4 regions of the Virgibacillus natechei genome follow, and region 4 is predicted to be linked to each of the others. Evidence: riboswitches for the same ligand, from Rfam matches in the RefSeq annotation. Region 4 holds a riboswitch; each other region holds the start of a gene.
The links. A riboswitch is a leader RNA that binds a small molecule or an ion and turns the genes downstream of it on or off. The one in region 4 is predicted to bind cobalamin.

Region 1 (3,200 bases), 590 kb from region 4:
GAGAATTCTTGAAAATCTGCTGCAGACCAAGGAACTTTACAATACTTAAATTAACGGATGGATGAAAACGTAACCCACCTTTATATGGCCCAAGCGCACTATTAAACTGCACTCGAAATCCCCGATTCACATTTACCTTTCCTTCATCGTCCACCCACGGAACACGAAATGAAATGACGCGCTCAGGTTCAATCAGTTGCTCTAGAATACCTTTTTCCATGTAGATGGGATATTTCTCTAGGATAGGGATAAGGGATTTGAAGATTAAGGATACAGCTTGGTGGAATTCCGCTTCGTTAGGATTACGTACTACTACAGTTTCATATACCTCATTTAAATAATCTTGGACAATTTGCTTGTTGTTTGTACTGTTTTTTTCTTTCATTGAAATAACCATAATGGCATCGTTACCTCCCGTTATTATGATAGTGAAAAAATCTTAGAAAGCTTTATAGTTTGAAATGCAAACCCTAAGGCAAATTGCCAAAGCCCACACTTACAACGCTCAGGACGTGCTACGAAAAAATCATTAATGTTAATTAATCATAAAGGAAGTGATTGATCGTAACAATATTAAAAATAGATGAAAACAATATCAATAAGAGATAAGTGCATAATAAATGCCTTCATAGAAGGGGTTTTGAAACGCAATATAATAAATGAATTTTCTTATATTGAATTTAGCTACGTAATATGATAGTGTATAAGTGCAATATATTGATTAATTTATAAAGTATTTCACTATATATAGTGATTCGAGCTAAGGTGACAACAACTGTCTGAAAAGGGAATCCAGGTCAAAGCTGGAACTGCCCCCGCAACTGTTCGTGTGGACGACCGAGTAAACCACTGTATTGTATGCTGTTTGGCAATAGTACGGGAAGGACTCTAGTAGGTAGAAGCACAAGTCAGGAGACCTGCCATAGCTTGAAGTGTCATTTCTCCGGGGTGTGAGAAGGTGAGGCAATGGAAGTGTATACTTCTGTTGTTCGTTGCCGTTCATCCTAGGGGTGGACGGTTTTTTAGTTGCATAGGAAACTATAGAATTTAAAAGCTGTGGATAACTTATTTGCCGAAATATCCACGTCCAGCTCCAGCGCCCAGCAACTATCAAACTTCACACTCCTCCACTACGATAAGTCAACATCGACTCACTTCGTTCGTCGTGTTTCCTTTATCTCATTGCGAAGTGCTCCAGTTTGTACGTTGCTAAACGGGCGCTTGCGCTTTTGTTCTATATTTTTAAATGGATCAATCAATTTACATATTACATACGATTAAAAAAGGAGAGTCAATCTATAATGATAACAGAGGTAGCTAGTAATGAGGAGCAAATCGTTCAAATCATAAATGAAGCAGCAGAAAATTTATCCATCAACACAACAAATTATAAAGAAAAATCACTAAAAGCAATCCAACCTGATACTGAGCCTGGAAAAGCGGCTGGAATTCTAATCAAAAACGCCCTTGAAAACGTGGATGAAGCCAATACAGAATGGACGTATCTGGCAAGCAGAATATATGTAAAAGAATTGTATCGGAAGGCGGGAGAAAATCGGCAATATGCTTCTGATATGAAGTATGGAAATTTTTATGAATTAATTAATAAGCTTACGGAAGAAGGTATTTACACCAGTCATTTACTAGATATATATAGGAAGGAGGAAATTGATTATTTTGCTGAACAAATTAATCCTAAAAATGACCTACTCTTTGACTATTTGGGGCTATACTCCATGGCAACGAGGTATTTGGCAACCGACCACGCGAAAAATACATATGAATTGCCACAGGAACGCTGGATGATTATCGCGATGCATCTCATGCAGGATGAGTCTGAATCTGAGCGTACGCAGCTTGTTACCGAAGCATATTGGGCTCTTAGCAACCTGTACATGACTGTCGCCACTCCAACGCTTACAAATGCCGGAAAAACGCATGGGCAGTTGTCCAGTTGCTTCATCGATACCGTGGATGACAGCTTGCAATCGATCTATGATAGTAATACCGACATTGCGCGACTCTCAAAAAACGGTGGAGGCATTGGCGTTTACATGGGCAAAATCCGTAGTCGAGGGAGCTCGATCAAGGGATTTAAAGGGATGTCTAGCGGTGTTGTGCCATGGATTAAACAGTTGAATAATACAGCGGTAAGTGTGGATCAACTTGGGACAAGAAAAGGTGCTATTGCGATCTATTTAGATGTATGGCATATGGATATTGAGCCGTTTCTTGATTTGAAATTAAATAACGGGGATGACCGCATGCGCGCCCATGATATATTTACCGGGGTTACGCTGCCGGATTACTTTATGGAAAAAGTAGAAAAACGCGAGGATTGGTATTTATTTGATCCGCATGAAGTGAGAGAAGTAATGGGCTATTCGCTGGAAAACTTTTATGATGAGGAAAAAGGGGGCGGACAGTGGCGCAGGAAGTATGAGGAATGCGTGCAATCGGATCTCCTAACTAAAAAAAGCGTTCCGGCAATTGATCTCATGAAACGAATCATGAAGTCACAGCTCGAATCCGGGACACCATTCATGTTTTACCGTGATGAGGTGAATCGACAGAACAGCAATCCGCATAACGGAATGATCTATTGTTCCAATCTATGTACGGAAATCACACAGAATCAATCACCAAGCGAATTTATCGAGGAATTTATTGAAAATGAAGATACGATCGTTAAAAAGTATAAAACAGGTGACTATGTTGTTTGTAACTTGAGCTCAATTAATCTAGGAAAAGCTGTTCCTGATAATGTACTAGAACGACTGATCAAAATTCAGGTACGTATGCTGGATAATGTGATCGACATTAACACGTTGCCGATTAAGCAAACGCAATTAACCAATCAGAAATACCGTGCAATTGGACTTGGAACCTTTGGCTGGCATCATCTATTAGCCTTGAAAAATGTAAAATGGGAAAGCGAAGAATCCGTTACATTTGCGGATGAATTGTATGAAAAAATCGCCTATTTGACGATAAAAAACAGCATGGAATTAAGTAAGGAAAAAGGGAACTATCCGGCGTTTGAAGGCAGCAAATGGAGTGATGGAAGTTATTTTACACAGAAAGGGTATACCGATGATAAATGGATGGCTTTAAAAGAACAAGTGAAAGAAAATGGGATGCGCAATGGTTATTTAATGGCGGTGGCACCTAACTCGAGCACCTCCATGATTGCTGGGTCA
Region 2 (3,200 bases), 1.6 Mb from region 4:
TAAATTTGGTTTATGTTTATGAAGCCAATCTTCTCCTGCTATAGTAGGCGTATATATGAGAGTAGTGCTAGTTTTCTGAAGCCTATCATAAGTCATCAATTCCCTTATTATAGCGTTAAATCTTTGCTGACTTAACCGTTTATGTACACCATAAAAGCTTGTAAGATTATATACATGCGCATCTTGAACCGTTTGAATAGATTTTTTCCCATTAAGTAAGTGATAGATGGACGCTCCTGTACGCTCTGTTCCGATTTGTGAACTGCAATATAATATAATTCCTTCTAACAACAAGGACGATCTTCCTCCTAACGAAACGATGACGGCTTAAGAATTGATATAGATTTTTTTGGTACGCCAATGTCATAGGTTTAAGTATTCCATCTAGTGTTACTATAGTATAAAAAAAGAAAAAATACCAACTTCAATTAGTTGGTATTTTGAATAACAAACCGGTTATCTGCATATTTTTTAAAATAATATGAAATAATCGGAAACAGTAAAATTATAAATACTGCATTCCCTATTGCATGGTTTGTATCAAAAGGCAAACCGGCAATATAATATGGCCAAAAATGTCCTGTTATTTGGTAAGTTGTTACGGATACGATAAAACCATATAAATACCCGCTAAATATTGCATATATTACGATAGTCCATATTGGGAGTTTTATTGGGATTTTCCCAATTAGACCACTTAAAAGTCCGATTATAGCCCATGAGACAACTTGCCAGATTGTCCATACACCCATTCCTAATAACATATTAGATAAAAATGTTGTTAGGAATGCTAGCAAAATGGCTGCCATAGGGCCAAGAAACAAACCACAAATAATGATTATTGAAGTAACCGGCTGTACACTCGGTAAGAATGCAAAAACAGACCTACCAACAACAGCAAGTGCTGCAAGCAATGCTAGTAATGTTAATTTATAAGTATTCACACGATCATTCCCAAGCTTGTAAGTCGAATGTAACCTCGTCACCAGGAGTTAATTCAAATTCCTCTGCTCCTACAGACCCCATTTCGCCATTTACAAAGAACATCCAAGATTTTTCCTCGTTTTCTTCTGGGGACACACCTTCAATGGAAATGATAAATCCCCCCTCTTCTTCTACGTCAAAGTTTTCTTTCAATACATCCATTAGAATAGCGTCTTCCTCTATTACAACCTCTTCTTCTGTAATGATTTCTTCTTCATTATCTTGGGAGATTGTCATTGAAGCTAATTCTTCATTTTGTTCCGAATTTTGATTAGCTTCTGCTTCTTCCCCTGTTTCGTTATTGGGATTTTCCTCTTCAGAAGCACAACCAACTAAAAGACCAATAACTACTAATACTGATGCTAAACGTAAAATCCACTTGTTCATTTTTCCCCATCCTTTTTGTTTTATTGTAATTAAGAATAGTTATGCGAATGGAAACTGCTAGAAAGAAAAAGCTAACCCTACTTCTAGAGTTAGCTTTCAGACAAACGAATTATAAATCACTATATTATATGTATTCGGTTGTCCCAATCGCTCATATCCTCGAAGGATTGAAACAAGAATTTTGGCAGGTCTACTGACTTATGATTAAACCTACTTCTAAGCCCTTCCCATATGAATAAGTCATACAGTGGTTTCGCTTATTTCGTAATCATTAACAGTTGCGAGGACAGTTCCAGATTTTCACTGGATTCCCTATTAAGTACAAACACCTAAAATTCAAGAAAACTGTATTCAATTTAATTACTATTAAATAATATCATACTTACATAACGAAAAACAGATTTAGTCGCTATTATTTTGTGGAATCTTAAAAGTAAAACTAGTTCCTTGGTCCATTTTACTGTTAACAGTAATAATTCCTTGATGTATATCAATCATATTTTTCGCAATTGCTAAGCCTAACCCAGTCCCTATTTTCGTTTTATTCCTTGTTCTAGCTTTATCTGCTTTATAAAAACGTTCAAACACAAAAGGTAAATCTTCTTCAGGAATGCCACTTCCGTTATCTTCAACAGTTACATGAAATTCATTTGTTGTAGATTCAATATAAACCTTAACAAATCCATTTTCAGCTGTATATCTTATCGCATTATCAATTAAATTTGTGAATACTTGTTCTAATCTGTCTGGATCTGCTATTATATTCGGTTCAGCTATATTCTTTTTAAATGATAATTCTATTTGATTATCAGTTGCTAACCCATTAAATTTCTTCATAATGCGGTCGACATATGTTTCTACATCAATGGTTTCCAGATTCAGTTGGATATTCCCTGCTTCCATCCGGGCAATATCTAATAACTCATTAACAAGTCGCCCCATACGTAATGATTCCTCATGAATAATTTGTGCAAGTTCATTTTTTTCCTCTTTACTATCAGCTATATCGTCAACTATCGCTTCACTATAGCCTTGAAGCATTGAAATTGGCGTACGTAATTCATGGGATACATTTGCTATAAAATCTTTACGCAACTTATCTGACTGTCTTTCCTCTGTCATATCTCGAATCACAGCAACTGCACCACGAACATACGACTGGTCATATAATGGTGTCATCAGCATCACGTAATTTCTTCCTTGTAAACTTATCTCATGTAATACTTGCGTCTCTCCATCAATTACGTTTTGCAAAACCTGATTCAATTCATGTGGTAACTTTTGATTTTCACCTGTCACCTTTATATTATTTTCAAAATACCAATTCTCAAAGAATTTTTCCGAGGGCGGATTGGTTACAATCATATCACCATTACGATTGAGTGTTACTACGCCATCTGCCATGGAACTTAAGATACTGGAAAGCTGTTCTTTCTCCTGACGTAAGGCGTTTATATGAAATTTAAGTTGTTGCCCCATTCGATTAAATGCTATAGCTAATTCACCAATTTCATCATTTGTTAATTTAGGTACCTTTGTATTAAACTCACCTCTCGTTAAGTCAAAGGCAGCCTCTCGCATTTTGATTAATGGTGACGTAATACGCGTTGATAAGAAGAATGCAAATATAGTAGTTAAGATGATAGCAATTCCAGCAGCTAGAAAGATTATCCTAGTAGTCTCTCCCTTGGTTTGTTCAATAACATCTAGAGACTGATATACAAATACAGCTGCGTCACTTGTTAATATTGGTTCGCCAACAATCATTGTTTCTATATCGCTCGCGGCTAATTCCATCTGTCTTCTTATTTGTTCGTTATTTATTAATA
Region 3 (3,200 bases), 170 kb from region 4:
CTTCATTCACTAACTTTTTCAATAAAGTTGTTTTACCACTACCATTTTTTCCGATGATAGCTATTTTGTCACCGCCTTTAATGTGAAAGTGCGTTTCTTGCCAAAGCGTTCGATCCGCTATCAATCCTGTGACATCGTTCCATCGTAGAACAATTCGGCCTGTGAATGTTTCGTCGTTAGGCAGATCCATCTTAATAGGCGAAGATTCCTTTATTTTCTCTACTGTTTGTAATTTCTCCAATCGAGTTTCAATGGCTTTTGCCGATTTTCGGAGCTTCTTCTGTTTATTTGCAAAATAAGGCTTTGCACCTATGGCATTTGCTTCTGAAGAGCTGACATTTTTTGGGGCCTTCGTTGCTCTATTTGCTTTTTTCTCTTTTAGCTCCAATGCATTTTCAAGTTGCTGTTTCTTTTTCACATAGTTTTCGTAGGCATTTTCCTGTTGTCTACGCTCTAATTCTTTTTGTGCGTCGTAATCCGTGTAATTACCTTTGTATTCCCTGAGTATTCCATCATCTATTTCCCATATTGTTGTACATAGGGAATCCAAAAAAGCGCGGTCATGGGAAACAATAACGAGAGCTGCTTGTCGGCGCAATAACTGATTTTCAAGCTTTTCAATATGTTCGGTGTCAAGATTCGTTGTCGGTTCGTCTGCCAGTAAGATGTCTGTTTTTTTGGCTAATGCTTGATTGATATATTCTTGAGTTACTTCACCGCCACTTTTTGTTGTATTTGTGTTTTTTAGCTGTGGAAGCAGCTCGCGTGTTGCGTTCGAAATGACTGCGCCTTCACTAGATTGTTTCTGCCCAGCGAGGACTTCTAATAAAGTAGTTTTGCCACTGCCGTTGGTTCCAACTAGACCAATACGGTCATGCTGTTGAATGGTTAAGTGTTCTGCATCCACTAATAATTGGTCTTTTACATAGATTTTTAATTCCCTAGATTCTAATAAAATCATCTATTCATCTCCATTTCATACGATACTTGGAGACAAAAAAGTGCCTCCTATCCATTTTCAGAATAGGAGGTACGAGTGTACTTATGTAGTTAAGAAAGTTTTCTTAACTGCCAAAAAGAGTTTTCTCCCTTTTGATAACCACACAAACCAATCCTATTCTGAAAAATCAAGTTGACGGCATACGAAATAAGCAGAAAAATCTGCTGAAAAAGAATGCCTTCACTTGTATGTTTTCAAAAAAATAGGATTAGTACTTCATGTAATTGGGTCACCCTTTACGTTTTTAGTTAGTGTTATTATAAATGAAATGGGGTATTCTGTCTATGGCTACATAATCATAATTAATGGTATACTACATACAACTAAATATTTTGCTTTATGGTGACTTTGATAAAAGTTGAAAAGGGAAGTTGGTTCGAATCCAACGCGGTCCCGCCACTGTGATGAGGAGAACTCTTTTGTAACCACTGTTTCAGCAAGTGAAATGGGAAGGGAAAAGGTTCGATGATTCTAAGCCAGGAGACCTGCCATAAGGAAGAACATTTTAATCCTACGGGAAATAGGAAGTTGTTGCGCTCATTTATTTCATAACAGATGAAACTTTTTATGCGCGCATGAAGCATCTTCTATTATTAAGAGGGTGTTTTTTTAATTAGGAGGTAATGTTGTGGAAAAGGTAGCTATTCAGCATTCAAAAACGATTCAAACGCGCTTGGTACTTCCACCGGATACGAACCATTTGGATACGATATTCGGCGGGAAAGTGCTCGCTTATATTGATGAAGTTGCAGCATTAACAGCAATGAAGCATGCAAAAAGTGCTGTTGTGACAGCATCCATTGATTCTGTTGATTTTCTTTCAGCAGCGAAAGTAGGGGATTCCCTGAAGTTAGAGGCATTTGTGACGTATACAGGGACAAGTTCGATGGAGGTGTATGTAAAAGTTACAGCACATGATTTAATTAAGAATGAAGAGAGATTAACAACAGAATCTTTTCTGACAATGGTGGCTGTAAACGAACAAGGTAGTCCCGTCCCAGTACCAAAAGTATACCCTGAAAACGAGGAGGAAAAACAGTTACATAGAACCGCTCCTTCAAGAAAAGAGAACCGAAAAAGACGAGCTGCTATTAGATAAATGGATAGGAAGGGTATAATATAAAATGTAGAGAATGCAAACGAAAGGAGTAATAAGCGTGAAAAACCAATTAATGAAAATGCTTACAGAGCGAAAAGATGAAATGATCGAAATTCGCCGTCACTTGCACGAGAATCCAGAGCTTTCTTTTAAAGAAGAAAAGACAGCTCAGTATATTGTTGATTTTTATAAAGATAAAGATGTAGAGATGCAAACCAATGTAGGGAATGGGCATGGAATTATTGTAACAATCGAAGGGGGGAAGCCAGGGAAAAAAATAGGATTACGCGCAGATTTTGACGCACTGCCGATCGTTGAAGAGGCGGACGTTCCTTTTAAATCAAAAAATGAAGGGGTTATGCATGCGTGCGGACATGATGGTCATACCGCTTACTTGCTTGTTCTTGCTGACTGCCTTATTCAATTGAAGGCATCGCTTTCAGGTGCAATTAAAATCATACATCAGCACGCGGAGGAAACACCGCCAGGCGGGGCAAAAAGTATTATGGAGTCAGGGGTACTTGATGATGTGGATAATGCTTTTGGCGTTCATTTATTTCCAACAGACCCTGCTGGAACAGTTGGGTACAGAAGCGGGTATACAATGGCTGGCAGATCTTATTTTAAGCTGGTGATTCAAGGGAAAGGCGGACATGGGTCTTCCCCGCATATGGCAAATGATACGATTGTCGCCGGATCCCATTTTGTTACGGTCACTCAAACCATCATCAGCCGACGCTTGAATCCTTTTGAAATGGGGGTTGTTACAATTGGCTCATTTGATGGAAAAGGGACCTTCAACGTGATTAAAGATCGAATTGAACTTGAAGGGGACGTCCGTTATATGAATAGTAAAACACAAGCGCGTATTGATAAGGAGCTTCATCGTATTGTTGCTGGGATCGAGGAGGAATTCGGTGTGGAGTGTGAGCTTACATACATAGATGATTATCCAGTCTTATTCAATGATCCTGAAGTTACAGAAGTCGTCAAATCAAGTTTGGAAAATATGAATGACCCGGAGATTAAGGAAGTTAAAGAATATCCGAAATTCTCCGGTTCAGAGGATTTTGCATACTATGCAGAGAAAATTCCAAGCAC
Region 4 (3,200 bases):
ACCTAAAAAAGAGCTAAAAATAATTCCCGTTAAAATAATCGTCTCCACCCGCATCGTCCGGTCCACTTTACGTGCGAAAAACAACACAAGTAAAATAGTCAATAAGGCTGTCGTAATGCTTAAAACTGGCAACGTATAAAGTCCAAGGAACGGAATAGAAATATTAAAAAACAATGTTGCAACAGCCCCAACAGATGCACCAGAAGAAACCCCTAATATATAGGGGTCGGCCAATGGATTTCGCAGCAAGCCTTGAAAGGCCGCTCCCGCAATCGCAAGAGAGGCTCCAACTAAACCGGCAAGAAGTACTCTGGGCAGGCGAATTTCAAAAACAATATTCCTATATGTCGCATCGACCTGTTCAGCTATCGGTAAGTGAAAAATCTGTGCACCAATAATCATTATGATATCTGAAACAGGAACGGACACACTGCCAACCGATATAGCGGTAAGCATGGAAATAATTAAAAATGCGAGCGCAAGCATATAGGCAAATACATAGTTACTCTTCTTCAAAATATTCCGGGTAAACAACTTCAGCAATCTCCCTTGCACCCTCAACTAAACGCGGACCCGGACGACTTACAATATCGGAATGTATATCATAAACGTCTTCATTTTCAACAGCGTCCATGGAGTCCCAGCCGTCACGACTTACTACTTGCTCTACTGGATCGTCCGAATAATGCCCGTATGTCGTTATAATAACGTCAGGGTCCAGTTCCACAATCGACTCTGGATCAATTGGCACCCAACCATCTAGTTCTTCAGCTGCATTATCTGCACCAATAACTTGTAAGAGTGAATCGAAAAATGTGTTTTGTCCTGCAGTAAAAAGGTCCGGTTCAGGTGATACTTCAAAAAAGACCGATTTACGATCCGTTTCATCAATTTCCTCTGCCGTTTCACTTAATGAAGCAAATCCGTCTTCCATATCGCTGACGATTTCTTCTGCCTCATCTGGTGTACCGGTTACCTGGCCAATTTGTTCAATGGCTTCATAAGTTCCTTCGATATCCTGTGCATCATTTACAACAAATACATCAATATCGGAGTCACGAATCTGTTGCAGCCCTTCCTGCGAGGCTTCGGAACTGGATCCATGGGCAAGAACGAGATCAGGATCCAGACTAAGGATTACTTCCACATTCATTTCCAAACCACCAATTGCCTCTTTTTCCTCTACTTCTTCGGGATAATTATCATGGTCTGAGACACCAACGATTTCATCCCCCAATCCAAGCGCAAAGGCGATTTCTGTATTGCTTGGAATCACCGAAACGATACGCTCTGGCTCCTCATCAATCGTCATTTCATTATCAAGCGCATCTGTGACCGTTAGTGGAAATGCTGCTTCTTCTGTTTGTTCGATACTGTCATCTTCGGTATCTGAGTTTTCAGAGCTGCAACCGATTAACAGAGCTAATGTAAGTAGTAATACAAATAAAAATGATAAAACCTTTTTCACGTTAGTACCCCCTGTCGTATTTGTATGAAAATAAAAAAACATCTTCACGAGAAATGAAGATGGATATGTAAAAGGGCAGCCCAAAGAAAATAAACCTGTCCGATTACACCCCCTATTCCTCGTAGGTTTGGTGCGCGTCTGGTTACAGGCAGGTCTCCTGGCTTATGGTCATCACTTGCTGCCCCTTCCCATACATAGAAATGCACAGTGGTCATTACAGCTAGCTCACATATACAGTGGCGGGACCGCGTTGGAATCGAACCAACTTCCCTATTAGATTTCAGAAATTGAAATCACCTGAACCATTGATATTTAATTATTCATTACTTAAATAAGTATACATATTTTTGCAAAATTTGTCATTCTTTTTAGCTTTGAGATTGTTGTTTGACGTGAGCCTCCTTATGTCGAAATACTTCGACGTATTGCAACGAGCCTCTTTATTAAGGGTTAATAGAAATGGTTCATCAAGTTCATGGAGATAATTACTTTTCTGTAACAACCATACTCACCCCTTAACTATACTCTACATTCCTCTTCACCCGTCTATAATACAACAGTGATTTGAGCATAAACATACCAAATTGAGCAAGAAGGACTCCCTGTAAAATAAAAAGCATCAATTCTAAACCATCCACACCTGACCTTATTGCATAATTAAGATTCAGTGCAATAACTCCTACCATCATGAACATAACAGAGCCATATAAAGCCGAATAGGTGATTGCAACACGTCTAGCATGTTTCAATATATGTGTGCTATCACTGTAAAGCTCTGGTCGCGCTTCTCCTTCTGTGTAAACATCTGCCCATATCGACCACTTTGATAGCATCGAATCCAATCCTATAAGTGATCGTTTTGGGGGCTCCTTCTTCAAAATAAAATTGTCGTGTCCATGTATTGATTTTCACCAAATGATACCCTTGTTTCGCCACGGAAGAAAGCCATTCTTCCGTTTTCTCCACATCATAGCTCCAAAATGGCAGAAATATTTTTACCATCACAAAAACTCCCCCTCGTATCTCAGCGCATTTTCATGAAGTTCTTTAAGCCTTTTTATTTCTTTTAACATTAGTTTCTTTCCGGCGTTCGTTATTTCATAGGTTTTTTTCCTTTTTTCATCTGCGTAGACGGTGATAATACCGTCTCTTTGCATTTTCGTGAGTGTTCCGTAAACCGTACCAGATCCCAAGCGAATGCGTTTGTTTGTGATCTCCTCGACATGTTTAATAATCCCGTAGCCGTGTTTCGGTTCTGTCAGCGACAGGAGGATATAGAAGGCGGTCTCTGTCATTGGTATGTACGTTTTGAATGCTTTTTCAAGTTCCATTTTCTCCCCACCTGCCTTATATATCGTGGTGTGACTATATCGCATCGTGATATAGATGTCAAATGGGTATTTTTCCATTAACAAAAAAAGCGCAAGGACTCGGAACACTCCTGCACTCCTCTATTTCAAACAATAATAATTAAGGCTTTGTATTTGTTGGTGATCACTTAAACTGGTTAAAATTCAAAGTCCTTAGAAGACAGGGATTCAAGAAGTTCTGAAGTTGACATGCCAAGTCCTTGCCTATATTCCTCTCTACTTTCCTGTATCATCTTTTTAAGCTCGGGGTTTATTTCTACTTCCTTTCTAATACTTGTTTGCTCTTCTTGGAGCACAAGTGTAATATTTCTATTTTGACTCATTGACTTTCCTCCGCATCATTTCAATGACTTCATCATGCT

Region 1: linked by a shared signal. The riboswitch ahead of OLD84_RS18035 (ribonucleoside-diphosphate reductase subunit alpha) and the one ahead of OLD84_RS02050 (ABC transporter substrate-binding protein) in region 4 are both predicted to bind cobalamin.
Region 2: linked by a shared signal. The riboswitch ahead of OLD84_RS10335 (DUF4430 domain-containing protein) and the one ahead of OLD84_RS02050 (ABC transporter substrate-binding protein) in region 4 are both predicted to bind cobalamin.
Region 3: linked by a shared signal. The riboswitch ahead of OLD84_RS02875 (acyl-CoA thioesterase) and the one ahead of OLD84_RS02050 (ABC transporter substrate-binding protein) in region 4 are both predicted to bind cobalamin.

What each region holds. Positions count from the first base shown of each region.
Region 1 covers NZ_CP110224.1:3,608,438-3,611,637, reverse strand. Annotated here, with positions in the region: gene gdhA (NADP-specific glutamate dehydrogenase) at 1-385, opposite strand, end outside; cobalamin riboswitch at 747-939, shown strand; gene OLD84_RS18035 (ribonucleoside-diphosphate reductase subunit alpha) at 1,302-3,200, shown strand, end outside.
Region 2 covers NZ_CP110224.1:1,975,102-1,978,301, forward strand. Annotated here, with positions in the region: gene OLD84_RS10325 (YpbB family protein) at 1-294, opposite strand, end outside; gene OLD84_RS10330 (ECF transporter S component) at 429-944, opposite strand; gene OLD84_RS10335 (DUF4430 domain-containing protein) at 949-1,371, opposite strand; cobalamin riboswitch at 1,538-1,720, opposite strand; gene OLD84_RS10340 (ATP-binding protein) at 1,774-3,200, opposite strand, start outside.
Region 3 covers NZ_CP110224.1:498,752-501,951, forward strand. Annotated here, with positions in the region: gene OLD84_RS02870 (Vga family ABC-F type ribosomal protection protein) at 1-961, opposite strand, end outside; cobalamin riboswitch at 1,324-1,507, shown strand; gene OLD84_RS02875 (acyl-CoA thioesterase) at 1,629-2,099, shown strand; gene OLD84_RS02880 (amidohydrolase) at 2,158-3,200, shown strand, end outside.
Region 4 covers NZ_CP110224.1:329,936-333,135, reverse strand. Annotated here, with positions in the region: gene OLD84_RS02055 (FecCD family ABC transporter permease) at 1-486, opposite strand, end outside; gene OLD84_RS02050 (ABC transporter substrate-binding protein) at 503-1,468, opposite strand; cobalamin riboswitch at 1,599-1,784, opposite strand; gene OLD84_RS02045 (hypothetical protein) at 1,984-2,301, opposite strand; gene OLD84_RS19420 (DUF2812 domain-containing protein) at 2,231-2,470, opposite strand; gene OLD84_RS02040 (PadR family transcriptional regulator) at 2,470-2,799, opposite strand; gene OLD84_RS02035 (hypothetical protein) at 2,976-3,161, opposite strand.